Regions from separate parts of the Pseudoduganella sp. UC29_71 genome, predicted to be linked through region 2. Evidence: riboswitches for the same ligand, from Rfam matches in the RefSeq annotation. Region 2 holds a riboswitch; each other region holds the start of a gene.
What was found. A riboswitch is a leader RNA that binds a small molecule or an ion and turns the genes downstream of it on or off. The one in region 2 is predicted to bind cobalamin.
Positions count from the first base shown of each region.

Region 1: it holds a riboswitch for cobalamin, as region 2 does, so the genes downstream of both, ACFJI2_RS25225 (TonB-dependent receptor domain-containing protein) here and ACFJI2_RS11695 (TonB-dependent receptor) in region 2, are expected to answer to the same signal.
Region 3: it holds a riboswitch for cobalamin, as region 2 does, so the genes downstream of both, ACFJI2_RS03560 (TonB-dependent receptor) here and ACFJI2_RS11695 (TonB-dependent receptor) in region 2, are expected to answer to the same signal.

Region 1 is NZ_CP170549.1:5,661,805-5,671,455, reverse strand. Features, by position in the region: gene ACFJI2_RS25245 (cobyrinate a,c-diamide synthase) at 1-49, opposite strand, end outside; gene cobO (cob(I)yrinic acid a,c-diamide adenosyltransferase) at 43-663, opposite strand; gene ACFJI2_RS25235 (ABC transporter ATP-binding protein) at 660-1,433, opposite strand; gene ACFJI2_RS25230 (FecCD family ABC transporter permease) at 1,430-2,452, opposite strand; gene ACFJI2_RS25225 (TonB-dependent receptor domain-containing protein) at 2,470-4,320, opposite strand; cobalamin riboswitch at 4,386-4,614, opposite strand; gene ACFJI2_RS25220 (histidine phosphatase family protein) at 4,620-5,198, opposite strand; gene ACFJI2_RS25215 (adenosylcobinamide-GDP ribazoletransferase) at 5,278-6,060, opposite strand; gene cobT (nicotinate-nucleotide--dimethylbenzimidazole phosphoribosyltransferase) at 6,074-7,099, opposite strand; rRNA gene ACFJI2_RS25205 (16S ribosomal RNA) at 7,486-9,016, shown strand; rRNA gene ACFJI2_RS25200 (23S ribosomal RNA) at 9,189-9,651, shown strand, end outside.
Region 2 is NZ_CP170549.1:2,669,978-2,679,628, reverse strand. Features, by position in the region: gene ACFJI2_RS11715 (transposase) at 1-531, shown strand, start outside; gene ACFJI2_RS11710 (MFS transporter) at 642-3,179, opposite strand; gene ACFJI2_RS11705 (hypothetical protein) at 3,334-3,492, opposite strand; gene ACFJI2_RS11700 (hypothetical protein) at 3,713-5,386, shown strand; cobalamin riboswitch at 5,425-5,642, shown strand; gene ACFJI2_RS11695 (TonB-dependent receptor) at 5,732-7,729, shown strand; gene ACFJI2_RS11690 (hypothetical protein) at 7,840-8,019, shown strand; gene ACFJI2_RS11685 (LysE family translocator) at 8,096-8,692, shown strand; gene ACFJI2_RS11680 (carboxypeptidase regulatory-like domain-containing protein) at 8,778-9,188, shown strand; gene ACFJI2_RS11675 ((2Fe-2S)-binding protein) at 9,291-9,651, shown strand, end outside.
Region 3 is NZ_CP170549.1:792,922-802,572, forward strand. Features, by position in the region: gene ACFJI2_RS03550 (hypothetical protein) at 1-422, opposite strand, end outside; gene ACFJI2_RS03555 (M1 family metallopeptidase) at 419-2,623, opposite strand; cobalamin riboswitch at 2,686-2,934, shown strand; gene ACFJI2_RS03560 (TonB-dependent receptor) at 2,999-4,966, shown strand; gene ACFJI2_RS03565 (thiol:disulfide interchange protein DsbA/DsbL) at 5,109-5,759, shown strand; gene ACFJI2_RS03570 (hypothetical protein) at 5,771-6,076, shown strand; gene ACFJI2_RS03575 (efflux RND transporter periplasmic adaptor subunit) at 6,142-7,083, opposite strand; gene ACFJI2_RS03580 (DUF1656 domain-containing protein) at 7,098-7,298, opposite strand; gene ACFJI2_RS03585 (FUSC family protein) at 7,288-9,561, opposite strand; gene ACFJI2_RS03590 (MarR family winged helix-turn-helix transcriptional regulator) at 9,577-9,651, opposite strand, start outside.

The DNA of each region.
Region 1 (9,651 bases), 3.0 Mb from region 2:
CCGCCGCCACCAGCACCACCGGCGCGTTGATGTGCGAGGACGTTACCATTCCGTGCCCGCCTGCGCGCCGATGCCCGCCTTGAAGGCATGCTTCACCACGTTCATCTCGGTGACGGTGTCCGCCACGTCGATCAGTTCCTGCGGCGCGCCGCGTCCGGTAATCACGACGTGCTGCATGGCGGGGCGTTCCAGCAGGTCCGCGATCACCGCGTTCACGTCCAGGTAGCGGTACTTCAGCGCGATGTTCAGCTCATCCAGTACCACCAGGCCGACCCCCGGATCGGCCAGGAAGCGCTTGGCCTGTTCCCACGCCAGTTCTGCTTTCTCGATGTCGCGCTCGCGGTTCTGGGTTTCCCAGGTATAGCCCTCGCCCATGGAATGGAAACTCACTTCATCCGGGAACCGGCGCAGGAACAGCTCTTCGCCGGTCTGCATCGCGCCCTTGATGAACTGCACCACGCCGACCTTCATGCCGTGGCCCATGGCGCGCACCGCCATGCCGAAGCCGGACGAGCTCTTGCCCTTGCCGTTGCCGGTGTTGACGATGATGACGCCGATCTGCTTGTCCGCCGCCGCAATCTTGGCGTCGATGATGGCCTTCTTGCGCTCCATGCGCACGCGGTGGCGCTCGTTCAGTGCGTCGATATCGGTATTTTCAGTCATGCGATTTCTTCCTTCGGTATGAAGATGTGGCGCTGGCCATGCCGGATCACGTCGATCGGGTGGCCCAGGTAGTCGCTCAGGATGGCGGGCTGCATCACGTCCGCCACCGGCCCGGCCAGCCAGCGGCCATCGCCCATCAGCAGCAGCGCGTGGGTGGAGACGCTGTGCGCCAGCGTGAGGTCATGGCCTACCATCACCACGGTTTTATGTTGTTCGCGGCACAGGCGCGCCAGCAGGCGCATCACGCTCACCTGGTGCGCCAGGTCCAGCGCGTTGGCCGGCTCGTCGAGCAGCAGCAGCGGCGTGTCCTGCGCCAGCATGGCGGCAATGGCCACGCGCTGGCGCTCGCCGCCGGACAAGGTGCGTACATTGCGGTGCGCCAGCTCGGCCACTTCCATGGCCGCCAGCGCCTCCATGGCCAGGCGGTGGTCGTCGGTGTTCTCCCAATAGCGGTCGCCATGGTAGGGATGGCGCGCCGACAGCACGGTTTCGATCACCGTGTAGGCGAACGCGTCGTTGCGCGACTGCGCCAGGAAGGCGCGCTCGCGTGCCAGGTCCGCCAGCGGCCACTCCGGCAGGCCGCGGCCCTGGATGGACACGCCGCCCTCATCGACGGGAATCAGGCCGGCCAGGGTGCGCAGCAGCGTGCTTTTGCCCGCGCCGTTGCGGCCGATCACGCTCCAGCATTCGCCGTCGCGCACCTGCCAGTCCAGTTTCTCGACCAGCGTGCGCGCGCCGATGCGCAAGCTCAGTTTTTCAGTGGCGATCATTTCTGCAGCCTGTGAAGTTGGTACAGGAATACCGGCGTGCCGATCAGCGCCGTCACCACGCCCACCGGCAGCTGCAGCGGCGCGAACAGGGTGCGCGCCAGCGTGTCGGCCAGCACCAGGTAGCCGCCGCCGGTCAGCATGGCGGCCGGGATCAGCACCCGGTGGTCCGGACCGAAGGCAAAGCGGCAGGCGTGCGGCACGATCAGGCCGACAAAGCCCACGCTGCCCGCGTTGGTCACCGCGCTGGCGGTCAGCAGCGCCGAGACAAAGAACAGCCCCTTGCGCAGCGCACCGACATTGATGCCCAGCGTGACGGCCGCTTCGGCGTGCAGCGCCATCACATTGATGGCGCGGGCGCTGCGCAGCGCGAACACCGTTGCGCCTGCCAGCACGATCCACGGTATCCAGCGCATCGGCGCGCCGGCCAGGTCGCCGATCAGCCAGAACACCATGGTGCGCAACCGGCTTTCAGGAGCGATGGACAGCATTAGCGTGATCAGCGCCGTGCAGGCCGCCGTCAGGATCACACCGGTCAGCAGCAACAGGGCAGTGCCGCCTTCGGCTGCCGAACCGCTGCGCATGTCGCGCCGCGCCAGGAAGTACAGCATCATGGACACGGCCACCGCGCCGCCGAACGCCGCCGCATCCACCACCCAGGCCGCGCACATGAACATCATCGCCGCCAGCGCGCCCACCGCCGCGCCGGAAGAAATGCCCAGCACGTAGGGGTCGGCCAGCGGATTGCGCAGCAGGGCTTGCATCATCACGCCCGCCAGCGACAGCGCCGCGCCGGTGACGAAGGCGGTCAGCGCGCGGCTGCCGCGCAGGTCGAGCAGAGTCGCGGCCAGGCTGTCGGCCTTGCCGTTCCACAGGTCGCCCAGCGCGCCGGGTATCTCGGACAGCGGAATGTACACCGAGCCGGTCACGCCGGAGAACAGCAGGCTGCCGATAACAAACAGCAGCAGCCCGCCGGTGATGGCGGTCGCTCGCGTGCGCAGGTTGCGGGAGTGTGGATGCATGGTGCTTGGTTGTACCCTTATTTAATACCGTAGCGTACGGCGGCAAAGAACTTGGCGCCCGGCGTGGCGTAGTTGCGCGCCACTTCGTAGTTTTTGTCGGCCACGTTGTTCCAGCGCGCCAGCACGGACCAGTCACGCGCGAACTGCCAGGTGGCGTACAGGTTCAGCAGGCTGTAGCCGCCCAGGCGGTTCTTGTTGGCGGCGTCGTCGAAGCGGCTGCCGGACACTTGCAGCTCGGCGCCGGCGGCCAGCGCGCCTGCGGCGTATTCTACGCTGGCGCTGCCGTGTTTTTTCGAGCGGCGCGCCAGCGATTTGCCGGTGGTCTCGTCTTTCGGGTCCTGCCAGTCCGCGTTGGCGGCCACGGTGAAGGCACCGATGCGGCGGCTGCCGTTGAGCGACACGCCTTCCAGCATGGCGTGGTTCACATTGTAGGCGCAGCTGCCTTTGCGGGCCGGGTCCGGGCATGGCGTGGTGGTCACCAGCATGTCGGTCAGCTTGTTGCGGTAGATGCTGGCGCCGAATTCGTTCACGCCGTCGTCGTACTGCAGGCCTGCCTCGGCGTTGCGGCCCTGCTCTGGCTTGTTGTTTTCGTAGCCGAAGCCGGGGTAGTACAGCTCGTTGAAGGTGGGGGCGCGGAAGCTGGTGCCGAAGCTGGCGCTGGCGCGCAGCGCGCTGCTGAAGCGGTAGCCGTAGCCTGCCGATCCGGTGGTCTTGGTGCCGTATTGCGAGCTGTCGTCCGCGCGCAGGCCGAAGGTGGCCAGGTGCGCGCCGCGCTTCAGGCTGTAGGCGCCGGCATAGGAATCGGTCTTGCGCACTTTGCCCAGCGCCGGCGTGGTGCCGGAGACGACTTTCTCTTCGCGGTGGCCGAGCAGCACTTGCAGCGTATCCTCGCCGAGACGGAAATCATTCTGCCAGGTGGCGTCGGTCTGCTTGCTCTCGATGCGGCTGTAGGCGCTGGCCACGCCGGTGTCGGAGATCGATTTGTCTTCCGCCTTCGCCAGCTGCACGGTGCTGTACCAGTTGTCCATCACCCGGTTCTTGCTGAACACGCCCAGGTTGGCCAGCTTGGTCTGGCTGCGCGTGTCGTAGCGGCTGGTGCCGCTGTCGAACTGGCCATCGGTGCGGCTGTTCAGGAACACCAAGCCGACATCGTGGCCCTTGGCCAGTTCATAGCCGAACTGGCCGGAGGTGCTGGTGCGCTCGTAGCCGTCGTCGTCCGCGTTGTAGCTGCTGCTGCCGGGTTTGGTGGACGAGAAGCCGTCCGACTTTTCGCGGCCGGCGCTGATGGCGTAGCTGAAGCTGTTATCGCCCGCGCTGGCGCCGAAGATGCTGGCGTCATATTTGCGGGTGTTGTCGCTGCCCGCGCCGACCGAGGCGGCCACGGACTGTGGACCTGCGCCCTTTTTGGTGAAGATCTGCACCACGCCGCCGATGGCGTCGGCGCCGTACAGGGTGCTCATCGGGCCGTAGACGATTTCAATGCGCTCAATGGCTTGCAGCGGAATGGCCGACCAGCTGGCCGTGCCCGACGTGATGGAGCCGATGCGCACGCCATCCACCAGCACCACGGTCTGGTTGGCGTTGGCGCCGCGCAGGAATACGCTGGAGTTGGTGCCCGGGCCGCCGTTGCGGGCGATCTCGATGCCGCGCTGGCGCTGCAGCAGGTCGGTGATGGAACCGGCGCCGGAGCGGGCGATGTCTTCCGCGCCCAGGGTCACGATGTCGCTCAGCACGTCGCGCTGCAGTTGCGGCGAGCGGGTGGCGGTGACGATCACGCTGTCGGTTGCGGTGGTCTGGGCGAAGGAAGGCGCGGCCATAGCCATGGCCAGCGACGTGAGGGCCGCGTGCCGGATTACAGGAAAGCTCATAGTAGTTCTTTGTATAGTATGCAACCAGCCTACTTCCCCGTGGGCTGGATTGAACAGATGCGCGCGGCGCATCCACCTGCTTTGGCCGGTATCCGGGCTCGCAAGTTGAACTGCCTTACCTTCCCATGCTGAGCACAGTGGTTTGCGGAGGCAGCTTGTCGCCGGGGGCGACACTTGTTTACCGTTGCGGGGGCAGCACACGTTGGCCGTTTTCCTGGTGGAGGGCGGCTTCGTGTTTCCCGTTTAACTGCGCGCATGGGCATGCGCGCGGGCACCAAAACCCCGCCATTATACGGACTTCAGGCCACGGCTTCCAGAATGACAGTCTCGCCGTAGGCGATCTTGTGGGGCGCGGCGGCGGCGCGCAGTGCGATGTCATGCAGCGGCAGGCCGGCCTGCAGGCCCGCTTCCAGTGCCACCAGCAGGCGTATCGTGCCCGCATGGCAGATGATGGCGGCAGCGCGCGGGCTGGGCGCCTGCCCGCCATGGCGGCGCAGCAGGTCCGCGCGGAAGGCGGCTACGCGTGCAGCCACCTGGAGCACGTTTTCGCCGCCGCCGGGCCGGTAATCCACCAGGCCGGCAGCCCAGGCATCCACTTCCGCGCGCGGGATGTCGCCCCAGCTGCGCAGCTCCCAGGAACCGAAATCCATCTCGGCCAGGCGCGCGTCGAGCGCGTGGGCGCCGAGGCGGCCGGCCAGTACGGCGCAGCGCTGCAAGGGACTGGAGTAGAGCGGCGTGCCGGACGGGATGCTGGCGCTGGCCAGCAGTTCAGCATGCACGCGTTCGATGTCGTCCGGCGCGGCGGGCAGGTCGCTGCTGCCGTAGCAGACGCCCGGCGCGACCAGCGGCTGTGGATGGCGGACCAGGATCAGGCGCACGGGCCGCTCCCGGGGCAGCGCCGCGTAGCCGGCCGTGCAGCCTGCGCCGGCGTCAACACCGCTGGCCCGGCCGCCATGCTCACGCCTGCCACGCGCCGTGGCCCAGGCCGGCCAGCACGCACAGGTAGATCAGCACTTCGGCCAGCTGCTGCACCGCGCCCAGGCAGTCGCCGGTATAGCCGCCGATGCGGCGCGCGAATTTGCGGCCCAGCCAGATGGCTGCGGCCAGCGCAGCCAGCACCGCGGCGCAGATGGCCAGCCACGGCAACCATCCCATGGCGCCCAGCAGCACCGCAGGCAGGGCCGTGCACAGGCAGGCGATAAAGAACTCCGCGCCGCTCATCTCTTGCGCCATGGGCTTGGCCTTGCCTTCGGCGCGCGCATACTCCATGCGCCAGATCAGCGAGGTAGCGGCCAGGCGCGACAGCGGATGCGCCAGCAACAGCGCGGCGACCGCCACGGCGGGCGGCAGCAATGTCAGCGCCGTGCACTTCACCGCCAGCAGGCAGATGGTGCCGATCGCGCCATAGGCGCCGATGCGCGAATCCTTCATGATTTCCAGCACGCGCTCGCGCGTCATGCCGCCGCCGAAGCCGTCGCACATGTCGGCGAAGCCGTCTTCATGGAAGGCGCCGGTAGCATAGATGCCGGCCGCCGTCGACAACAGCACGGCCACCGGCGCGGGGAAGACCCACGCCGCCGCCGCGTACACCGCCGCTGCGATGCCCGCTACCACCAGCCCCACCAGCGGGAAGTAGCGCGACGCGTGGTGCAGCCACGCGGGATCGAATCCCACCCAGCGTGGGATGGGCAGCCGCGTAAAGAACTGCAGCGCGATGAAGAACAGTCTCAACTGGTGCATGGCGGTCCGGCGCTTACTCGGACTTCTCGCTGACCTGGGCGGACTCGAAGGTCGCCATCTGGTTCACGAAATTCACCGCTGCGTGCAGCAGCGGCAGGGCCAGCGCGCTGCCGGTGCCTTCGCCCAGGCGCAGCCCGAGGTTCAGCAGCGGGCGCGCGCCCAGCTCGGCCAGCATCAGGTTGTGGCCGCTCTCGTCCGAGCAATGCGCGAACACGCAGTAATCGAGGATGGCCGGCTGCAGGCGCGCCGCCACCAGCAGCGCGCTGGTGACAATGAAGCCGTCGATCAGCAGCACCTTGCGCAGCTCGGCCGCTTTCAGCATGGCGCCCGCCATCATGGCGATCTCGAAACCGCCAAAGGTCGCCAGCACGTCCAGCGGCGCGGTGGCGCCCGCATGTTTCTCAACGGCCGCCTCGATCACGCGCTGTTTGTGCAGCACGCCGTCGGCCGACAGGCCGGTGCCCGCGCCCACGCATTGCGCCACCGGGATGCCGGTCAGCTTGTGCATCAGCGCGGCGGCAGCGGTCGTGTTCCCGATACCCATTTCGCCGAAGCCCACCACGTTACCCGGCAAGTCCGCCGCCAGCGCGGCACCATGCGCCAGCGCGGCATCGCACTGTGCCGTCGTCATCGCCGGTTCCTGCGCGAAGTTGCGGGTGCCGTGCGCCACCTTGCGGTCATGCAGGCCGTCGCGCGCGCCGAAGTCGTGGTTCACGCCGGCGTCCACCACGTGCAGCGCGCAGCCCATCTGGCGGGCGAACACATTGATGGCCGCGCCCTTGGCCAGGAAATTCTCCACCATCTGCCAGGTCACGTCCTGCGGATAGGCTGACACGCCTTCCGCCACCACGCCGTGATCGCCCGCGAATACCAGGATCGCCGGGCCTACTATGGAGAGTGCCGTCGTGTCCTGGATCAGGCCGATCTGTTTGGCCAGCGCCTCCAGCACGCCCAGGCTGCCGAGCGGCTTGGTCTTGTTGTTGACGGCGCGTTCCAGCGCAGCGGACAGTTCGGCATTGGCGGTAGGGGCAATAAGCATGGCAGTTCTATAGATAGAGAAGGAAACGAGCTGCGATGGTACAGCTTGCCCTTGCGGAACGCGAGGGCCTTTGCTATAGTTCTGTCCCCGCGCTGCTGAGCACAGCTTGCAGCGCAGGAGAGGTGGAAAAACAGGGGTTGACGGATTTAACGAAAAGCCCCATAATCTTGCCTCTCTGCTGCTGAACAAAACGCTTCAGCTACAACGCAGAATTCTTTAAAAATTTACAATCGATAAGTGTGGGCGTTTGATGATGAGGCCCGCAGCGCAAGCTGTGAAACTCAAATTATTAAACGCTCAACGAAAAACAAACGTGACCATCGAGAGATGGAATCGTCAGTTATTTTGAAGAGCGACCAAGTCAGCAATGACTTTAAACAGAGATTGAACTGAAGAGTTTGATCCTGGCTCAGATTGAACGCTGGCGGCATGCTTTACACATGCAAGTCGAACGGTAACAGGGAGCTTGCTCCGCTGACGAGTGGCGAACGGGTGAGTAATATATCGGAACGTACCCAAGAGTGGGGGATAACGTAGCGAAAGTTACGCTAATACCGCATACGATCCAAGGATGAAAGCAGGGGACCGCAAGGCCTTGTGCTCCTGGAGCGGCCGATATCTGATTAGCTAGTTGGTAGGGTAAAGGCCTACCAAGGCATCGATCAGTAGCTGGTCTGAGAGGACGACCAGCCACACTGGAACTGAGACACGGTCCAGACTCCTACGGGAGGCAGCAGTGGGGAATTTTGGACAATGGGCGCAAGCCTGATCCAGCAATGCCGCGTGAGTGAAGAAGGCCTTCGGGTTGTAAAGCTCTTTTGTCAGGGAAGAAACGGGCGTGGCTAATATCCATGTCTAATGACGGTACCTGAAGAATAAGCACCGGCTAACTACGTGCCAGCAGCCGCGGTAATACGTAGGGTGCAAGCGTTAATCGGAATTACTGGGCGTAAAGCGTGCGCAGGCGGTTTTGTAAGTCTGTCGTGAAATCCCCGGGCTCAACCTGGGAATGGCGATGGAGACTGCAAGGCTAGAATCTGGCAGAGGGGGGTAGAATTCCACGTGTAGCAGTGAAATGCGTAGAGATGTGGAGGAACACCGATGGCGAAGGCAGCCCCCTGGGTCAAGATTGACGCTCATGCACGAAAGCGTGGGGAGCAAACAGGATTAGATACCCTGGTAGTCCACGCCCTAAACGATGTCTACTAGTTGTCGGGTCTTAATTGACTTGGTAACGCAGCTAACGCGTGAAGTAGACCGCCTGGGGAGTACGGTCGCAAGATTAAAACTCAAAGGAATTGACGGGGACCCGCACAAGCGGTGGATGATGTGGATTAATTCGATGCAACGCGAAAAACCTTACCTACCCTTGACATGGAAGGAATCCCCGAGAGATTGGGGAGTGCCCGAAAGGGAACCTTCACACAGGTGCTGCATGGCTGTCGTCAGCTCGTGTCGTGAGATGTTGGGTTAAGTCCCGCAACGAGCGCAACCCTTGTCATTAGTTGCTACGAAAGGGCACTCTAATGAGACTGCCGGTGACAAACCGGAGGAAGGTGGGGATGACGTCAAGTCCTCATGGCCCTTATGGGTAGGGCTTCACACGTCATACAATGGTACATACAGAGGGCCGCCAACCCGCGAGGGGGAGCTAATCCCAGAAAGTGTATCGTAGTCCGGATTGTAGTCTGCAACTCGACTGCATGAAGTTGGAATCGCTAGTAATCGCGGATCAGCATGTCGCGGTGAATACGTTCCCGGGTCTTGTACACACCGCCCGTCACACCATGGGAGCGGGTTTTACCAGAAGTAGGTAGCTTAACCGCAAGGAGGGCGCTTACCACGGTAGGATTCGTGACTGGGGTGAAGTCGTAACAAGGTAGCCGTATCGGAAGGTGCGGCTGGATCACCTCCTTTCTAGAGTAGGCACCACGCCAAGCGCTCACACTTATCGATTGTTCCGTTCTTTAACAATTTGGAAGAAGTAAAGATTTATTGAGTGTGCAGATAAAACTGCATATTCAGGGTAGTAGATAAATCATCAAACACAGTAGTAAATGCTTGATACCGATAGCCGTCAAGGTTATAGGGACAAGTGAATAAGTGCACATGGTGGATGCCTTGGCGATTACAGGCGATGAAGGACGTAGAAGTCTGCGATAAGCCTCGGGGAGCTGACAAACAAGCTTTGATCCGAGGATTTCCGAATGGGGAAACCCGGCCTTATAGGTCATTGCATGCTGAATACATAGGCATGCAAAGCGAACGCGGCGAACTGAAACATCTAAGTAGCTGCAGGAAAATAAATCAACCGAGATTCCCAAAGTAGTGGCGAGCGAAATGGGATGAGCCTGCATGATTTAGCATGACGCATAGTGGAACGCTCTGGAAATGGCGGCCATAGCGGGTGATAGCCCCGTACACGAAATGCGATGTGTGGAACTAAGTATGCGACAAGTAGGGCGGGACACGAGAAATCCTGTCTGAAGATGGGGGGACCATCCTCCAAGGCTAAATACTCGTAATCGACCGATAGTGAACCAGTACCGTGA
Region 2 (9,651 bases):
CAAAAGGAAGCGTACTTGCTGGAACTGGCGCGCTACCTGGTCCTGAATCCGGTGCGCGCCAACATGGTCCAGTCGCCGGCAGAGTGGCCGTGGAGCAGTTACGCCTACATGCTGGGTAACAAGGAGCCGCCGGAATGGCTGGACACGGATTCGATACTGAGCCGGTTCAGCTCGATACGGATCAAGGCGGTACAGGCTTACATTGAATTCGTAGCGGCGGGGAGCGGCCTGGGCAGCCCGCTGCTGAGCGTAAGCCATCAATTGCTGCTGGGAGACGCCGAGTTCGTCGAACGTTACCGCGAGTGGGCAACCGATGTCCCGCTAAGCGGTCTTTCCAAGACGCAGCGGAGGTTGGCGGCCCTGACGCTGGAAGAATACAAGCAACGTTATCCGGACCGAGACGAGGCGATGGCCAAGGCGCATTTCTCCACCGTCTTCACGATGGCGCAAATTGCCGAGTTCTTCAAAGTCTCTGTCAGAACGGTAAGCCGCGCGGTAGAAAAATTCGAGCGAGAACGTGATTTGGCGTGATGCCGGATCTGACCCCAAGCGGAAATGGCGTGATGCCGGATCTGACCCCCGACGAAAAAAAAAGCCCAGCGGGCGGGGGCCGGCTGGGCGGAAGCTACGTTGGTCCGGTGTTACGCGGAGGCACCGTAGGGAGAGATGGGGATGATCTTGCCGTGCTCGTCGTAGTGCAGTTCGGTGACCTTCACCGAACGCAGGTGGGTGACGCCGTCGGACAGGCTGCTGTCGTGGTAGAACAGGTACCAGCGGCCTTCGAATTCGCAGATGGAGTGGTGCGTGGTCCAGCCGATCACCGGGGTCAGGATCTGCCCCTGGTAGGTGAAGGGGCCGTAGGGGCTGTCGCCGGTGGCGTAGCACAGGAAGTGGGTGTCGCCGGTGGAGTAGGAGAAGTAGTATTTCCCTTGGTATTTGTGCATCCACGGGCCTTCGAAGTAGCGGCGGTCGTGGTCTTCGGCCCGCAGTTCGTTGCCGTGCTCGTCGAGGATGACGACCGGGCGCGGCGCTTCGGCGAACTGTTTCATGTCGCCGCTGAGGCGCGCGACGCGCGCTTGCAGGGCGGGCTGGCCGTCCGCCGGTTCTTCGTTGGCGGCGCTGTAGACGTTGTCGCGGTATTTTTGCAGCTGGCCGCCCCAGATGCCGCCGAAATACATGTAGTGCTCGCCGCCGTCTTCAAATACCGCCGGGTCGATGGAGTAGCTGCCTTCGATCGGCGCGGCTTCGGGAATGAAGGGGCCGGCCGGGTCGTCGCCCACCGCGACGCCGATCTGGAAGATGCCGTCGGCTTTCTTGGCGGGGAAGTAGAGGTAGTATTTGCCGTCCTTGAAGGCGGCGTCCGGCGCCCACATCTGGCGCTCGGCCCAGGGGACGTCCTTGACGTGCAGGGCGACGCCGTGGTCCACGGTGTCGGCGCCGGGGCGTTCCATCGACAGCACGCGGTAGTCTTCCATGGCGAAATGGTCGCCGTTGTCGTTGAAGGCGATGCCGGCTTCGATGTCGTGCGAGGGGTAGACGTAGAGGCGGCCGTTGAATACGTGGGCCGACGGGTCGGCCGTGTAGATGTGCGAGACCAGCGGCTGCGAGATGGCGCGCGCTTTGAGTTGCTGCAGTTCGTCCTGCTTCAGTTCTTGTTCTGGCATTTCTGTTACCTGATCGTTGGTGGGGATTAGCGCTGGGCGGCGGCGCGGCGCTGGCCCAGTTCTTGTTCGATGGTGCGTTCGGGTCGATTTCCTGATGTCGTAGAAGGCCAGGCTGGCCACGCCAAGCAGGAAGGGGATGGAGGCGTAGATGCTGACCGAGAGCTTGATGCCGGCCGGCACGGCTTCGGGCTGCACGGCCAGCAGTGCGTCGTAGCCGATCATGGACAGCAGCGCGGCCACCAGCGCGCCGCCGATGCTCAGGCCGGCCTTCAGGCCGAAGATCATGGCCGAGAACAGCAGCGCGGTGGCGCGGCGGTTGTTTTTCCATTCGGAGTAGTCGGCCACGTCGGCGATCATGGCCCACAGCAGCGGGATGGTGATGCCGTAGAAGAAGCCGTGCAGGGTCTGGGACAGGAACACCAGGCCGATGGAGCTGGGTGCGTAGAAGTAGAAGGCCAGCATGAACAGCGTGGATACCAGCAGCGCGGCGCCGAACACGTCGCGCTTGCCGAAGCGGTCCGCCAGCGGCTTGGAGAAGCCGATGCCGATGATCATCATCAGGATGCCGGCGGCGTTGAACAGGCTGAAGCCGGAGGTGGCGGCGTCTTCCGGCCACTGGAACTTGGTCAGGCCGACGCTGGTGAGCACGGAGTTGAGGCCGTTGATGAACCCGACGAAGCCCACGTCGCGCAGGAAGGCGGCCAGCGCGGCCTCGTCCAGGTAGGTCTTGAAGTAGAAGATGTACATGCCGCCCTTCAGGGCCAGCGTGATGAACACGAGGATGGTCAGCACCAGCATCACCACCCACGGACGGTTGCCGAGCAGGTCGTTGATGTCCTGGCGGACGCTGGAGCGCTGTTCGGCGGTGGGCACGATGCGCTCTTTGGTGGTGAAGAAGGTGACCAGGAAGCACAGCGTGCCGGCCACGGCGAAGATGATCATGGTGTTCTGGAAGCCTTGCACCTTGTCGCCGCCGCCCAGGATGAGCACCAGCGGCAGCAGCAGCACCTGGATGATGAACTGGGCCACCATCACGGCCACGAAGCGGTAGGCCGACAGGCTGTTGCGCTGTTCCATGCTGCCGGTGAGCACGCCGCTCAGCGCGGAGTAGGGCAGGTTGTTGGCGGAGTAGATCAGCATCAGCAGCACGTAGGTCAGCGTGGCGTAGATGACTTTGCCCTGGTGGCCGAGGTCGGGCACGCTGAAGGCGAGGATGGCGACCAGGCCGAAGGGCACCGAGGTCCACAGTATCCACGGGCGGAACTTGCCCCAGCGGGTGACGGTGCGGTCGGCGATCAGGCCCATGATGGGGTTGAAGCAGGCGCCTACCAGTCCGCCGATGAAGATGATGCTGGCGGCGGCGTTGGGCGCGATCCTGGCCACGTCCGTGTAGAAGAACGCGATGAAGGTCAGCAGGGTCTGGAAGATCAGGTTGGCGGCCAGGTCGCCCAGGCTGTAGCCGATTTTCTCCATCGTGCCGAGCTTGGCGGCGGAGCTGTCTGCAGTGTTTGTCATGTCGTCTCGTGTTGTATTTATCAGTGCGCAATCAAAAATGAATAGCGCTACCATTTTGCGATGGTGACTGATTTACGAGCGGACGTCAACTGTGGAAGGAGGGGAAACGAACGGGAGGGAAGGCGGACCGCCGGCAGCGGCCCGCCGGCAAGTCTTAGGCTGGGGGATAGCCGTCCATGTAGGGGCGGCCCATGTGTTCGATGATCTTGCGCAGCTTGGCTTTCAGGAAGCGGGTCCAGCGGCGCACGTCGGATGGCGATGGGCTGTTGGTGGCTTGGCTGATGCCGTACGGGGTGTAAGACGAGAAATTCATGGTGCTTCTCCTGCTGTGGATTGCGATGTAGTCATGATAGTGCAGCGCAACATATAAATCCAATTGCAAATATCGATGCCTGATATTCACTGATCGGATATCGCTCCGATACTGGCATACTGCGGCCTATGTGCTAAATTGTTCATATTGCATAAATTGCAAACTTGGCGGGCACATGAGGAACATGGGGACCAGGCGATGGGCATCGTGGCGGTGGGCGATGTGGCTGCTCGGCGCGCTGTACGCGGCGGCGGTACTGTCTGTGCTGCCGTTCGCCACCAACGACGGGCCGGTGCACATGAGCTTCGCGCGCTTGCTGGGCGGCGGACTGGACTCGGGTGTCCTGCAGGCGCAGCACTACCGGGCCAATGGCGCGCTGCATCCCAACTTGGCCGTATACGGGCTCGCCGTGCTGCTGCTGAAGGGGATGCGGCCGGAACTGGCCGAAGCGCTGGTCCAGCTTGCTTGCCTGCTGGGGCCGGTGGCCGGCATGGCACTCGTGCTGGGCCAATTTCAGCGCAGGCAGCAGTGGGTCGCGTTGTTTGCCTTTCCGCTCGCGCTGCACCAGCTGTTTTTCCTGGGGCTGTACAACTATTGCCTGTCGGTGACGGGTTTCCTGGTGAGCATTGCGGCGCTGATGTGGATGCAGAAGCGGCCCGGCGCCGCGCGCGCGGCGGCACCCATCGCCGCCCTATATTTCACATACTTCTCGCACGCGGCTGGATTTCTGGCGGCCATGGTGGCCACCGGCGTATTGACGGCGCTGAGCTTTGCCGCCGCCTGGCGTGAGCCGGGCGCGGATGCGGAGGAGGCCGTGCGGCGGCACGCCAGGCATGCTGCGGTGCTGATGTCGCCGCTGCCGCTGGCGCTGCTCGCCATGGGCGGCGCGCCGGACGCTGCCGGTACCGGGTTCGCGTTCGGCGCGCCGCTGGACCAGCGGCTCAAGAGCTTTGCCATCCTGTCGCCGCTGAATCTGCAGCACACCCCGCTCGACCGCTACCTCGTGCCCCTGCTTGCCGCCGCCATCCTGGGCAGCGTGGCGGTATTGGCCGTTCTGGCTGCGCTGGCCGCACTGGCTGCGCCGGCGGGCCGGTCCGCGCTGGCGCCGGCAAGGTTCCCCGTGAATGGGCGGGCACGCGCGGCGCTGCTGTTGTTTGCTGCCTTGCTGGCCTTGGCGCTGGCTTTTCCTGATACCGCAGGCGGCGGCTGGACTCACTACCGCCGCATGCAGATGTTCCCGTATTTTGCAGGCTTGCTTTGCATGGCTTGCCTGCGGCTGCGGCGGCGCGTGCGCAACGCGCTGGCGGCGCTGGCGATCGCGGTGTCGCTGGCGCTGCTCGCCGGCGGTACCTGGCGCCAGCAGCGCATCAAGCAGCAGCTGGCGCCCATGCTGGAAGTCGAGCGGCTGGTGGGACGGCACTGCACGGTGCTGCCGCTGCTGCTGGACGACGGCGGCGCCTGGGCGTCCGGCATGGCCCTGCCGCCCAAGTACCGCCCCTTCTTCCACGCCGCCACGCGCCTGGAGCTGCACGGCGACCGCGTGGCGCTGTTCAACTATCTGGCGCGCTTGCAGGTCTACCCGGTGCAGTTCAAGCCCGGGCAGGATACCCAGGCGCTGCTGTTCCACTGGCTGCCCCAGCAGGAGGGGACGGCCGTGGCGCGGGTGGACATCGCGGGCTACGAACGGGCCAGCGGACAGGCCGTGGACTACATACTGCAGTGGGGCGCGCTGCCATCCGCGCCCGCGCCGCTGCGCGCCGAGGTGCTGCGGGCGCTGGCCGGCTATGCGCCGGTGTACACCGCGCGCGGCGGCGCGGTGCGGCTGTACCGGCGCGCGGCCCCGGCCGCCGGCGCGGGGCCGCGTAGCCATTGCGCGCCCCCGGCGCCGGACTAGCCCCGCGCATGGCGCTGGACTGGGCAAGCTTGGCAAACGTATAATGCGCCCGCTCTGGTGCCCGCGCGCGAAATCTCGCCCGCAGTTAAACGGGAAACACAGGCTGCGCAAGCGGCCCGGTGTGCTGCCCCCGCAACGGTTAGCAAGCGCCGTCATGGACGGCAGGCTGTCTCTCTACGCCACTGTGCCCACGCATGGGAAGGCCGGACAGCCCGTCTTGCGAGCCCGGATACCGGCCAGGGCAGGTGGAGGCGTGCCGCTTGCGGCTGCGCGCTTTCTTACGCAATCGCGCCTACGGGGAAGTGGGGAGGATTGCCATTCGCAGCACCCCAGCAGGATCATTCCATGCCAGATTTTCCCATCGAAGCCCCGGTCGCGGCCGTGCAGGTACAGGGCCATTACAACAACAGCGTCGGCACCTCGGATGCCGCCAGCCAGGGCGTGGTCACCGCCGCGCTGATTGCCAACCGCCCGGCGCTGCGCCCCGGCGAGCTGCTGGAGTTCGTGCCCGGCGTGATCGTCACGCAGCACAGCGGCGACGGCAAGGCCAACCAGTACTTCCTGCGCGGCTTCAATCTCGACCACGGCACCGACTTCGCCACTTATGTGGACGGCATGCCGGTCAATATGCGCACCCATGCGCACGGCCAGGGCTATACGGACCTGAACTTCCTGATCCCCGAGCTGGTGGACCGCATCAGCTACAAGAAGGGCACCTATTATGCGGACGAGGGCGACTTCGCGTCCGCCGGCGCCGCCCACATGGCCATCGCCAACAAGCTCGATGGCGGCACGGCCACGCTGACAGCAGGCCAAGGCCAGTACCTGCGCGGCCTGGTGGCGAACTCGGCGCCGGTGGCCGGCGGCAAGCTGCTGTACGCGCTGGAACTGGCGCACAACAACGGCCCGTGGCAAGTGCCGGAAGCGTTCCGCAAGCAGGCCGGCGTGCTGCGCTACAGCGCCGGCCCGAAGGAGGACCAGGTCAGCGTCACGGCCATGGCCTACAAGGGCGCCTGGCACGCCAGCAGCCAGATCCCGCAGCGCGCCGTGGACAGCGGCGCGCTCGATCCCTACGGCACGCTGGACGCCAGCGACGGCGGCGTGACCGCCCGCTACAGCCTGTCCTTCGGCATGAACAGGCGCAGTGCGGACAGCCAGCTGCAGGCCAGCGCCTACGCGGTGCGTTCGGACCTGACGCTGTACAACAACTTCACCTATTTCCTCGACGACCCGGTCAACGGCGACCAGTCGCGCCAGACCGAACGCCGCAAGATGCTCGGCTTCGATGTGACGCAGACCTGGTTCGGCAAACTGGGCGAGCGCGACATGAGCAACCGCATCGGCCTGCAGGCGCGCCGCGACGATATCTCGCCGCTGGCGCTGTACAGCACCGCGCGGCAGCAGGTACTGCGCACCATCACCGAGTCGGCCGTGAAGGAAGGCAGCGCCGGCCTGTGGTTGGATAATACCGTCCAATGGAACGGCTGGCTGCGCACCGTGGCCGGCGCGCGCTACGACAGCTACCGTTTCGACGTGGCCAGCAACATCGCCGAGAACGCAGGCAAGGTCGATGCGCACATTGCCTCGCCCAAGCTGGCCGTGGTGCTGGGGCCGTGGAGCAGGACCGAGTTCTTCCTGAACGCGGGCACCGGCTTCCATAGCAACGATGCGCGTGGCACCACCGTGCACCTGACCCCGAAAGAACGCGAGCCGGCCGAGCCGGTCACGCCGCTGGTGCGCACGCGCGGCTCCGAGCTGGGCCTGCGCACCGAACTGGTGCCCGGCCTGCAAAGCTCGCTGGCCTTGTGGCGCTTGCGCTCCGCTTCCGAGCTGGTGTTCTCGGGCGATGCGGGCGACACCAGCGCCAGCCGCGGCAGCAAGCGCTCGGGCGTGGAGCTGAACAACCATTACATCGCCAACAGCTGGCTCCTGTTCGACCTGGACCTGGCCTATTCGCGCGCCCGCTACACGGAACGCGACGAGGCCGGCGACTACATTCCCGGCGCGGTGGGCAAGGTGGCTTCCTTCGGCGCCACGGTCACCGGCCTGGGGCCGTGGTCCGGCGCCTTCCAGATGCGCTATTTCGGCCCGCGCCCGCTGATCGAGGACAACAGCCAGCGCTCGGCCTCCAGCGCCATCGCCTACCTGCGCACCAGCTACCGCCTGGACCGGCATTGGCAACTGTCGCTGGACGTGTTCAACCTGTTCGGCCGCAAGATCAACGACATCGACTATTACTACGATTCGCGCCTGCCCGGCGAACCGGCGCCAGGCGTGGGCGACACCCATTTCCATCCTGCCGAGCCGCGCTCCTGGCGGCTTTCGCTACGGGCGGCGTTTTGATAGATATCCATTTTGATATAGCTTATTCGAAATTAGTAATTGGTAAGACATGGCCATGCCTCCTATGATGAAATCCGCAGGTTTGCGTGTTTTGCAGATGGGAGACGGAGATGGGACAGCAGCAACAGCCGAGCAAGGAACAGATTCGGCAATATATGGAAGCACGGCAGGCACAGCAGTGCCCGCCGCCGTCGATGCCGGAAATCCGGCGCCAGCTGGGCTGGGGCTTGATCGCCGCCAATGAGGAGCGGGATGCGTCTTGTACTGGCCGGGAAGCCAGCACAGTTTAGTGGGCTTTCTGGGTAAGTGTATCGGTACTGTATTGGTTAACTGGGCTAGCATGGGACTCTTGACAAGGAGAATCCCATGGAACTGCTGCTGCCGCTGGCCCCGCTGATGACGTTTGCGTTCGTGTCGTCCATCACGCCCGGTCCCGATAACATCATGCTGGCCTCGTCGGGGATCTGGTTCGGTTTCCGCCGCTCCATCCCGCATATGCTGGGCATCACTGTCGGTTTCGGTGTGTTGCTGGCGATCTGCGCGGCGGGCGTGGGCACGCTGGTGATGGCGGTGCCGGCCATGCAAACGGTGCTCAAGGTGGCTGGCTCGGCCTATCTGCTGTACCTGGCCTGGCAGATGCGCGCCATGAATTTCGACCGAGAGGCCGAACAGACGCACCATCCCCTGGGCTTCATGGGCGCGGCGGTGTTCCAGTTTGCCAATCCGAAAGCGTGGATCATGGCCATCACGGGCAGTTCGGCCTTCCTGCCGCAGGTGGCCCCGGTGTCGCTGGCGATCGCCGTCTTTTGCTTGGTGTTCTGCGCGGTGAACCTGCCCTGCATTTCCGTGTGGGCCGGCGCCGGCGCCTTGCTGCGCCGCTTCCTGGCGGACCGGTTCTGGCAAAAAGTGTTCTGCGTCACCATCGTCCTGACCGCGTATTCCGCTCTGGCAATCTGGCTGTAGTGCGGGCCAGCGTACAGAACCGTCCGGCGGGCGGCGTTAGCCTGTTGCCATCATTGTTTCCATCATTGATGGCAAGGAGAACGCGATGAAATCCACCATGTATCGAAACGCGGCGCGCGTCATGCTGGCCGGCGCGCTGGCGCTGGGCGGCGCCTGGGCAAATGCGCAGGAGCCGGAGTACATTTCCGGCGGCGTCGGTTCGGAGCAGCGCGAGGACATGCAGGCGCAGCGCGGCCACTACAACCTGCTGCTGACTTTCGCGGACCGGGACGGCGAACTGCGGGCCGGCGTGGCGCTCACCGTGCGCGACCGCAAGGGCAACACGGTGCTGGAGCTGCCGGATGCCGGTCCCATGGTCTATGCCAAGCTGCCGCCCGGCAGCTACCGCATCACGGCCAGCACCGGCGGGCGGGAACAGGTGCGCACGGCAACCGTGGGCAACAGCCCGCGCGAACTGTACTTCCACTGGGCGCCGGAAACCCTGGCGTCGCAATAAGTCCTCCGCCAAAAGTAAGAGACAGCTCGACATTGCTTTAGTTCTCCGGGGAAGCGTTTAATAATGTTGTTTGCATGCGAACAACAACCCCGGGGGATGATGATGAGCTATGTAATCAACGTAAACGGCAAGAACCGGACCGCCGATGTGGAGGGCGACACGCCGCTGCTGTGGGTGCTGCGCGACGTATGGCAGATGACGGGCACCAAGTTCGGCTGCGGCATGGCGCTGTGCGGCGCCTGCACCGTGCACCTGAACGGGCAGGCGGTGCGCTCCTGCGTCACGCCGGTCAGCAGCGTCGGCAAGGGCAAGATCGTCACGATAGAGGCGGCCGGCGCCACGCCGGCCGGCAAGCGCATCCAGGAAGCCTGGGTGGCGCACGAGGTGCCGCAGTGCGGCTACTGCCAGTCGGGCCAGATCATGTCGGCCACGGCGCTGCTGGCGTCCAATCCCAAGCCCAGCG
Region 3 (9,651 bases), 1.9 Mb from region 2:
AGCGCGGCGAGCAGTGGCACGGCGGCCCATAGCAGCATGCGGAACATGCGCGGATACTCGGCCACCGCGCCGGCGAACAGTTCGCGGAACACGGGCGTGCCGTTGAAGCGCGCGGCGGTGGCGACGGCGCCGGTGAGCAGCGGCGAGAGCAGCAGCGTGGTCACGAGCGCGACGCCCGCGCCCAGCTGGATGGCGAGCTGATTGCGGTGCGTTTCGCCCATCAGGTCGGCGATGTTGGACAGGTCCAGCCGCTGCGCCAGTTGGGCAGCGTGCACGGAGTGGTCGAAGGCGGCGCTGAGCTGGCTCCAGAACGGCAGCGTAAGCGCCAGCGTGGGCAGCAGCAGGGCGATGGTCCACAGCGCCAGCAGGCGCCATTGCAGCGCGGCGCGCGCGGCGGACAGGCAGGTGTCGGTCAGTTTCATATCGTTGCGATCAGGGTCAGGAGGGCTTGCGCGAGCGCGGCCAGGTCGAAGGTCCAGCGGCGCGAGGCGGTGCTGTCGGCCTTCAGCGTGCGGCTGTCGTCGAGTTTATTCGTGTCCAGCAGGTGCTTGCGTTCCGGGTCCAGCTCGGCCGATACGGCCTTGGCCGGCTTTTGCCAGACGAAGCGCTGCCAGCGCTCGCCGTTCTGCGGGTCCCATTTGACGGTGTCGCTGCTGCCGTCGGCGAAGCGCACCAGCAGCGTTTGCGGCACGGCTTCGCCGCGCCGGCGTACCACCACTTCGGTGCGGAAGGGGTAGGGGCCGGTGCCGGGCTTGGCGTCGGGATGGGCCTTGTCCCATTTCTCGCGCGCTTCGTCGATCTGCTTGTCCACCTGCTCCTGCGTCAGCGCCACGCGCTTGCCGTTGACGATGCTGCTGCCCGGCTGCGGCAGCACTTCTTCGCTGCTGACCGATTGCACGCGGTCGTCCACCTTGCCGGTGCGGTAGACCTGCTGCGCGAACACGCGTTCCACCAGCGCGCGCTGGCCGCTCGCTTCGGCCAGCGTTTCGCGCAGGTCGGCGGTGCTGGGGTGGCGGAAGCGCCAGCGCTTGTAGTATTCCTTGAAGGCCTGTTCGGTGGCTTGCTTGCCCAGCTGCGCTTCCAGATCGTGGAACAGGATGGCGCTGCGGTTGTAGGCCGGGCCTATGCCTTGCAGGCGCGAGTATGCGTTCTGGCCGGCCGGGTCGGCGGGATTTTCGCGCACCGCGCCGCCCATTTCGAAGTGGAAGCCGTCGAACGCCGGCGAGATGCCGATGGCGCGCATCCATGCCAGCGCGGGATGGATCTGTTGCCCGCGTTCGCGCGCCATGCGCATGTTCCAGTATTCGTTCAGGCCTTCGTCGAGCATCGGTTCCTCGAATTCGTTGGAGGCGAGGATGCCGTAGAAGTAGCCGTGGCCGAATTCGTGGATGTTCACCAGGTCCAGCTCGAATTCTTCCAGCGAGCCTTTTTCTACCTTGGTGTAGCTGTCGGCGGTGTAGAAGGTGGGGTATTCCATGCCGGCCGCCGCGGTGGCGTTATGCGGCGGCAGCACCACGGTCAGGGTCTTGTAGGGGTAGGGGCCGAGGGTTTTGGAGTAATAGGTGAGCGCGTCCTGCGCCGCCTTCAGCGACGGCGCGGCGCTGGCCGCGAACTCCGGCGTGTACAGCACCTTGATGCTGACGGGCGGGCTGCCCGCGCCGCTCCAGCTGGCGGTGAGCGGGGCGGCGTAGCGTTTGTCGGCGGTCCAGGCGAAATCGTGCACGTCGCCCTGCACGTAGTGGTGGGTGAGCATGCCGTCTTTCTCGACCGGCGCGCCTTGCTGCTCGCCGGTGGCGCCCACCGTGTACTCCTTGGGCGCGGTGAGCTTCACGTCGTAGCTGCCGAAGTCGGCGTAGAACTCGGACTCGGCGTGGTATTCGTGCACGTTCCAGCGCGGCTTGGTGGCGCCGCGTTCGCCCGCCAGTTCCAGCACGCCGATCTTGGGGAACCATTGCGCCACCAGGTGGAAGCTGCCGAAGTAGCCGCTGCGCGCCAGCAGCCGTGGCAGCTGGCTGTGGAAGTCGATGGCCAGCGTGGTGCTGGCGCCGGCTTCCACCGGCTGCGGCAGGTCCAAGCGCACCACGGTGCGGTCGCTGGCCGGGCCGCCGTCGGGCTGGACGAAGGACTGTTCCACCTTGGCGCCGCCTTGCGTCACGCTGCGCAGGTCGATGTGGCCCCACTCGCCGTCCTTGGGATCGGCGCTGAACATGCCGCCGCCCATGGCGCGGTGCTCGGTGAAGAAGGTGGTGCCGGCGTGCTCGAAGGCGTTCAGGTAGAGGTGCAGATAGACCGTGCGCACCGGGTGCGCGCTGCGGTTGCGCCAGGTGAGCTGCTGCTTGCCGTCCACGGTGTGCTTGACCGGGTCCAGCGTGGCGTCGATCTTGTAGTCCACCACGCGGTCCGACAGGGTGGGCTCGCTGCCGGTGCGCGGGCCGCCCCAGGCGGCCGGCGCGCTGGGCGTGGCCACTGCCGCCGCCTGCGCGGGTGCAAAGGGGATGCCGGTGTCCGTGTAGGGTTCGGGGATGGCGATGACCTGGACTTGCGCCAGCGCCAGTGCTGCCAGCGTGGCGGCCGTGGCCAGCGCGGCGGCGGCGGCCAGTTTGCGGTAGTGGTGTGCGTTCATGCCCGCCACTATAACCAAGCACATGATATTTTGCCAACGAAATTGCCGGGGCGATGGCAGGAGTATAATGGCGGCGTTTTGGTGCCCGCGTCCATGCCCATGGATGCAGTTAAACGGGAAACACAAGGCAGCCAGCGCTCATCGGCAGCGCGGCGGCCAAGGTGTGCTGCCCCCGCAACGGTACGCAAGCGCCGCGCTGTCGATTGCGCGGCAGGCTGGATCGACAACCACTGTGCAGGCTTGCCTGCGCCGGAAGGTGATCCCGTCCCGTCTTGCCAGCCCGGATACCGGCCAGACAGGTGGAAGCGCGAACAGCCTTCCGTTGAATCCGCCCTGCGGGGACGCAGGCGGATGCTCACTACGCGTAAAGAACACATGAACAACTCGAATTCCCGCTGCACGCCGGCACCGCTGGCGCTTGCCGTCGCTCTTTGCTTCGCCGCTCCGGCCTTCGCTCAAACCGCCGCGCAAGCGCTGGCTCCGGTGGTCGTCACCGGCGCCCGCTTCGACAGCGACCCGTCGCTGCTGCCCATCGGCGCCACCGTCATCAGCGCGGCCGAGATCCGCCGCTCCGGCGTGAGCGACGTGAACCAGGCCATCCGCAAGATCGGCGGCGTGCTGGGCCACCAGAGCCTGGACGGCAGCCCGGACTTCGCGCTGGACCTGCGCGGCTTCGGCACCAACAGCAGCCAGAACATGGTGGTGATGCTGGACGGCGTGCGCTTGTCCGAAAACGAGCTGAGCTCGGCCATCCTGTCCACCATCCCGGTCGATTCGGTCGAGCGCATCGAGATCACGCGCGGCGGCAGCAGCGTGCTGTTCGGCGACGGCGCCACCGGCGGCGTGATCCAGATCGTCACCAAGCGCCCCGGCGCGCGCACGGCCGGCACGCACGGCTCGGTGTTCGGCGAAGCGGGTCAGCTGGGCTTGCGCGAAGGCCGCGCGGCCATGACGCACAGCACGGACAGCTGGGCTTTCGACCTGTCCGGCGGCGCGCTGGACACCGACAACTACCGCGACAACAACAAATTCAAGTCGCGCAGCGTGAACGCCGGCGCGCAAGTGGCGTTCCCGGATGGCCGCGCCGGCGTGCGCCTGTCCAGCACGCGCCAGGATTCGCGCTTTGCCGGCTCGCTGAGCCAGGCGCAGTTCGACACCAACCCGCGCCAGGCGTCCACGCCGGATGACTTCGGCTCGCTCGACAGCGACCGCTTCACCGCCTTCATCGAAGCCAAGGTGGCGGGCTACGACCTGGCCGCCGAGCTGTCGCACCGCCGCAAGGAGCTGGAGGCGACCTACTTCTTCGGCACCGGCTCCGCCGCGCTGGACTATGAAAGCAAGCAGACCCAGTTCTCGCCGCGCGTGCGCAAGCTGGGCCAGTTCGGCGGCGTGCTGAACGAGGCGGTGGCCGGCATAGACTTCATCGACTGGACCCGCGACCAGAAGGGCGCCATGCCGGTCAAGGCCACGCAGAAATCGAAGGCGCTGTACCTGCGCGACGAAGTGAAGTGGGACGCCTTCCGCCTGGCCGCCGGCGTGCGCCGCGAGCTGTTCGAGAAGCAGAACGCCGACGCTGCGCCATGGGCCACCGCCAATTACGACGTGACCCAGGGCCTGAACGCCTGGGACATGCAGGGCAGCTATGCGCTGTCGCCGAAAGCCACGCTGCACGCCAAGATCGGCCACAGCTACCGCGTCGCCAACGCCGACGAGAACGGTTACACGCCGGTGCCGAACACCGTGCTGCAGCCGCAGACCTCGCACGACCTGGAGCTGGGCACCACCTACACCGACGGCAGCGGCAAGCTGTCGGCGCGCGTGTTCCGCCACGAGCTGCGCAATGAGATCTTCTACGATCCGACCGCCGGCGCGTTCGGCTTCGGCGCCAACACCAACCTGGCGCCGACCAAGCGCCAGGGCTTCGAGCTGGACGCGAGCGCCGAGCTGGCGCGCGACTGGACCTTGAGCGGCCACTACCAGCGCGTGAAAGCCACCTTCACCGAAGGCGCCATGTCCGGCCGCGAAATGGTGCTGGTGCCGAAGAACGTGCTGAGCGCGCGCCTGACCTGGACCCCGGCCGATGGCCAGACCGCCGACATCGGCGCGCAGTGGGTGGACAGCCAGCGCTTCGGTTCCGACTTTGACAACAGCTGCATCGCGCGCATCCCGTCCTACACCACGCTGGACGCCCGTTACGCGCGCAAGTTCGGCGCCTGGGAAGTGGCGCTGTCCGGCCTGAACCTGACCGACAAGAACTACTACGGCATGGCGTTCCAGTGCCGCGGCGGCATCTACACCTCGGACGGCCGCCAGCTGAAGCTGTCGGCACGCTACGAGTTCTGAAGCGGGCTTGACCGGGCTTGACCGGCCTTAATTGCAGCTTAAAGTCCCCGCCAGCCGGGGATTTTTGCTATCCGGCCTGATGGCAGGGGCAAAAAAATGGTAATCTCGCGGCGTTTGCCACTCTTACTCTAGAAGGACCACTATGCGATTTCTGCGCCTGATCATTGCCGCCGCCGCCCTGTCGTTCACCGCAGCCGGCGCTTCCGCTGCTGAACCGAAGGAAGGCGTGGACTACACCACGCTGGCTTCGCCTGTGCGTACCGACACCGGCAAGAAAGTGGAAGTCATTGAATTCTTCATGTATTCCTGCCCCCACTGCAACGCCTTCGAGCCTTCTTTGCATGACTGGGTGGCCAAGCAGGGCGACAAGATCGCCTTCCGCCGCGTGCACTTCCCGGCCGGCGGCCCGAACGACGCGCAGGCGCACGCCTACCTGACGCTGGAAGCGATGGGCAAGCTGGACGAAATGCACAACAAGATCTTCCGCGCCATCCACGTCGACCGCAACCGCCTGAACAAGGATGACGCGATGACGGATTTCCTGGTGAAGAACGGCATCGACAAGGCGAAATACCTGGAATACTTTAATTCCTTCGCCGTGCAGACTAAAATGAAGCGTGCAGCGCAAGTGATCAGCGCCTACAAGGTGGACAGCGCGCCGACCATCGTGATCGATGGCCGTTTCGTCACGTCGCCTTCGCAGGCCGGCCGTCCGGGCATGCCGGAGCAGGCTTCGCAGCAGGCAACGCTGCAAGTGATGGATTACCTGGTGGCCAAGGCCGCGAAGAAATAAGACGGGAAGACATGAGCGATACCGAAAAAGAAGTGATGGCGATGTACCGCGAGTCGGCGCCGGACGAGAACAAGCTGTTCTGGCGCACGCACGTCAACCATGTTGCGTGGAGCTTGCTGCTGGTGGTGGTCGCCTTTTCGGTATGGCTGATGATTGCGCTGGCCAATGCGGAGAATCAGCGCAACGCGTATGCCAGCAAGAAGTGCGAGGACCGCATGTTCAAGGGTGAAACCGACATGCAATGCATGAAGACGGTGCGCACGCGCGATCACTGGTGGGAGCATGTGGGCTACGCGCTCACGCACACCTCGCCATGAGAACAACCCGCTACGGCGGGTTTTTTTACGTCCCGGGCATGGCGGGTTACGCGGGGCTGGCCCCGCTAACCCGCCCTACGGTGTGGTCCGTGGTCTGCCGTGCCGGGGGCGTGGGGCGGCGTAGGGCGGGTTAGCGCCGCGGCGCGTAACCCGCCGAGTATGCTCACCGTGCACGTGGTCCCCGCCACCAGCGTCAAGTTTTTGGGCACGTCGTCCAGCGTGATGCGCACCGGCACCCGCTGCGCCAGCCGTACCCAGTTGAAGGTGGGATTCACATCCGCCAGCAGTTCGCGGCCGGTGCCGGCGTCGCGGTCGGTGATGCCGCGCGCGATGCTGTCGATATGGCCATGCAGCACGGCCCCGCCGCCCATCAGGCCCAGCTCCACCGGCGCGCCGGTCTTCAGCAATGGCAGCTTGGTTTCCTCGAAGTACCCGACCGCGTAGTAGGAGGCGCTGTTGATGATGGCCAGCTTGGCCGCGCCGACGGCGGCGAAGTCGCCCGCGTGCACGTTCAGGTTGGTCACATAGCCGGACACGGGAGCGCGCACCACGGTGCGTTCCAGGTTCAGCTGCGCCACTTCGCGCGCGGCCTGCACGGCGCGCAGCTGGGCGCCGGCGCTGTCGGCGGCAAAGCTGGCGGTTTCGCGGTTCTCGGTGGAAATGACGGCGTCGTCCAGTGCGGCGCGGCGCTGGGCTTCCTTGGTGCGGCGGCCGCGCTCGACCTGCTGGCCGGCCAGCAGCGCGTTCGCCTGCGCCAGCGCGGCGCTGTAGCGCGCCTTGTCGATCACGAACAGCACGTCGCCTTGCTGTACCAGCTGGTTGTCCTTCACCAGCACGTCGGTGACGGTGCCGGCCACGTCGGCGCTGATGTTGACCACGTCGGCCTTGATGCGGCCATCGCGGGTCCAGGCCGATTCCATGTAGCGGTCCCAGGCGGATTTGCCCAGCCACAGGGCGCCGCACAGCAGCAGGGCGGTGATGAAGAAGCGGAAGATCTTGGCGGTCATGGTCACTTGGAGAGTTAGGAATAGAAGGCCAGCGTCAGCGCGCTGAAGATGCAAACCAGCAGGCACAGGCGCACCAGCGCCGGGTGCCACATGCGGCGGTACAGGCCCGCATGGCCCAGCGCCCAGTCCAGCGCGCCTTGCAGCAGCAGGCTGGCCAGGAAGATGGGCAGCAGGGTGGGGATCAGGATGCCGAAGACGGCGAGTTCACGAGGCATGGCGGACTCCGGGGCTGGTGCTGTTGCCGGTGCTGGCGCTGGTTTGCGGCAGCTGGTCCAGCAGGCTGGTGTAAATGGAATGCAGGTCCGTCAGCGCGCTGCGCAGGCGGACGGCGCGGTCTGGCGCGGCGGTACCGGGGCGTTGGGCGGTGGCCAGTTCGGCCTCCGGCAAGGCCGCGCGCACGGCGGCCCCGGCACGCAGCACGGCGCCGACTGCGGTGGCGCAGCGCTCCTGGGTGGGCGCCTTGAAGTAGGCCGCCAGCGCGGCGACGCAATCTTGCAGCGCACTGCGGGCTTCGCTGCGCCCGGCATCGCCTATCAGCGCGCGCAGCTCGAGCACCGAGTGGCCCAGCTCCAGCAAGGTCAGGCCCTGGCGTACCACGGCGCGCGCGGCTTCGCTCGGCGCGGGGCCGGCGGCGGCGTTCAGTTGGCTCAGCAGGTCGCGCACACGGTTGTCGAAGCGGTGGCGCACGGCGGCCAGACGCGGCGTGGCGTGGCGCCATGCCTGCGGCAGCCACGCCCTTGGCAGCGCGGGCCGCAGCGGCGTAGTGCAGGTGGCCAGCGCTTCGCGCCACAGCGCGGCGGCCACGTGGTCCTTGTGGCCCATGGTGTGCTCGGGCAGCACCACGGCGAAGATGGCCCATGCCAGCGCCACGCCGAGCGGCATGGCCAGCGTGGTGTTGAGGAAGGCGGCCACGTCGTAGTGCGCCAGGTTCAGCGGCGCGATCACCTGCGCGCTGAACAAGGTGATGCCGATACCGATGCCCGCGCGCTTGGGATCGGTGGTCACATAGGCGCCCGCTGCGAACAGCGGCGCGGCCGCCAGCACCAGCATGGGGTAGCCGCCGCCGGGCATCACGAGGAAGAATTCGGTGAAGAAGGACAGCGGCCAGGCGATCAGGAAGCCCTGCATCACCTGCTTGATCATGGCCGTGGGGCGCGGCGAGGACGAGGCCAGCGCGCAGAAGATGGCGGTCATCAGGACCGCATTGACGGCGTACGGCCACGCCATCCAGTACCACACGCCGGCCACGGTGAGCAGCGCGGTGGCGGCGCGGAAGCCGCTGGCCAGCACGATGGCGGGCGGCGTCTTTGGCGTGTAGGCTTGCGGCTCGCTGGCCTGCATGCGCTTGCGCTGCGCCAGGCCGTGGTAGATGGCCGCGAATTCGCCGAACTGGCGCGCAAAGCGCTCCAGCAGCTCGCTGGCCGTTTCGAAGTCGATCCGGTGCGGCGAGGCGGGCTTGCCGCTGCCCGCGTCCGATGCCGGTGCCGGTGCGAGGGCAATAGCGCTGCGGGCGGCTGCGATGGCGTCGGCCAGGGCGGTCTGCATTTCATCCAGCGCCGGGCCTTGCAGCGCTTCGCCATGCGCCAAGGCGGCCGCCAGCTGGGCCAGCAGCGGCTCGATCAGCGCCGGCACGGGCGAGGCGGCGTCCTGGCGCAGGCGGTGCGTGAGGCGGTGCAGCGTGTAGAAGGTGGTTAGCGCCGCCATGAAGGCGCTGTTGAAGGCATGCAGCTGGCGGGTGTGGGCGCGCGCGTGCGCGGCTTCGAAGAACGCGGCGGCGCGGCCCGACTCGAGCGCAGCGATGTCGGCCGCGAAGCGCAAATGCGCCAGCTCGGTTTCGGCTGGCGGCGCCTTGTGCTCCAGCACGTCGCGGCAGAAGTCCAGGAAGCGCAGGTAGCGCGCCTGCACCGTGCGCATCACCTGTGCGCTCTGGTGGCGCGGGAACAGCGCGTCATGCACGACGGTGGCGCAGATCACGCCCAGGCTCACCTCCACCACGCGCGTGACGGCCAGCGAGAACACCGCCGCCGGATGGTCCAGCGCCGGAATGGCGATCATGGCGGCGGTGTAGCCGGCCAATACGAAGCTGTAGGATTGCTGGTTGCGGTACATGGCCGCGCCGCAGGTGCAGGCCGCGATCCACAGCGCCAGGCCGATGAACATCAGCGGCGCCTGCTGCGGGAACACCGCCACCAGCAGCAGCGCGCTGGCGCAGCCCACCAGGGTGCCCAGCAGGCGGTAGAAGGCCTTTTCCAGCACCATGCCGCTGCTGGGCAGGGCCAGGATGAAGGTGGTGGTCATCGCCGTGTTGGGCGAATCGAGGCCGAGGCGGAAGGCCAGCCACAGCGCGGTGAAGGCCGCCAGCAGCGTCTTGACGACGAAGATCCAGCGTTCGCCCTCGCTGCCTGCCCAGTCCCGGACCAGCCCTGCCAGCCGCGCTGGCGTGTGTTGCAGTTTGTACGAGGCTGGGTCCGGGGTCATGTTTTCAGGTCAGGATCAACTGACGTTCTCTAAGTTTGCCAGCTGTCGCTTGAACAGCTGCTCCAGTATCTTGCGCTCGTCGGCGCTGTA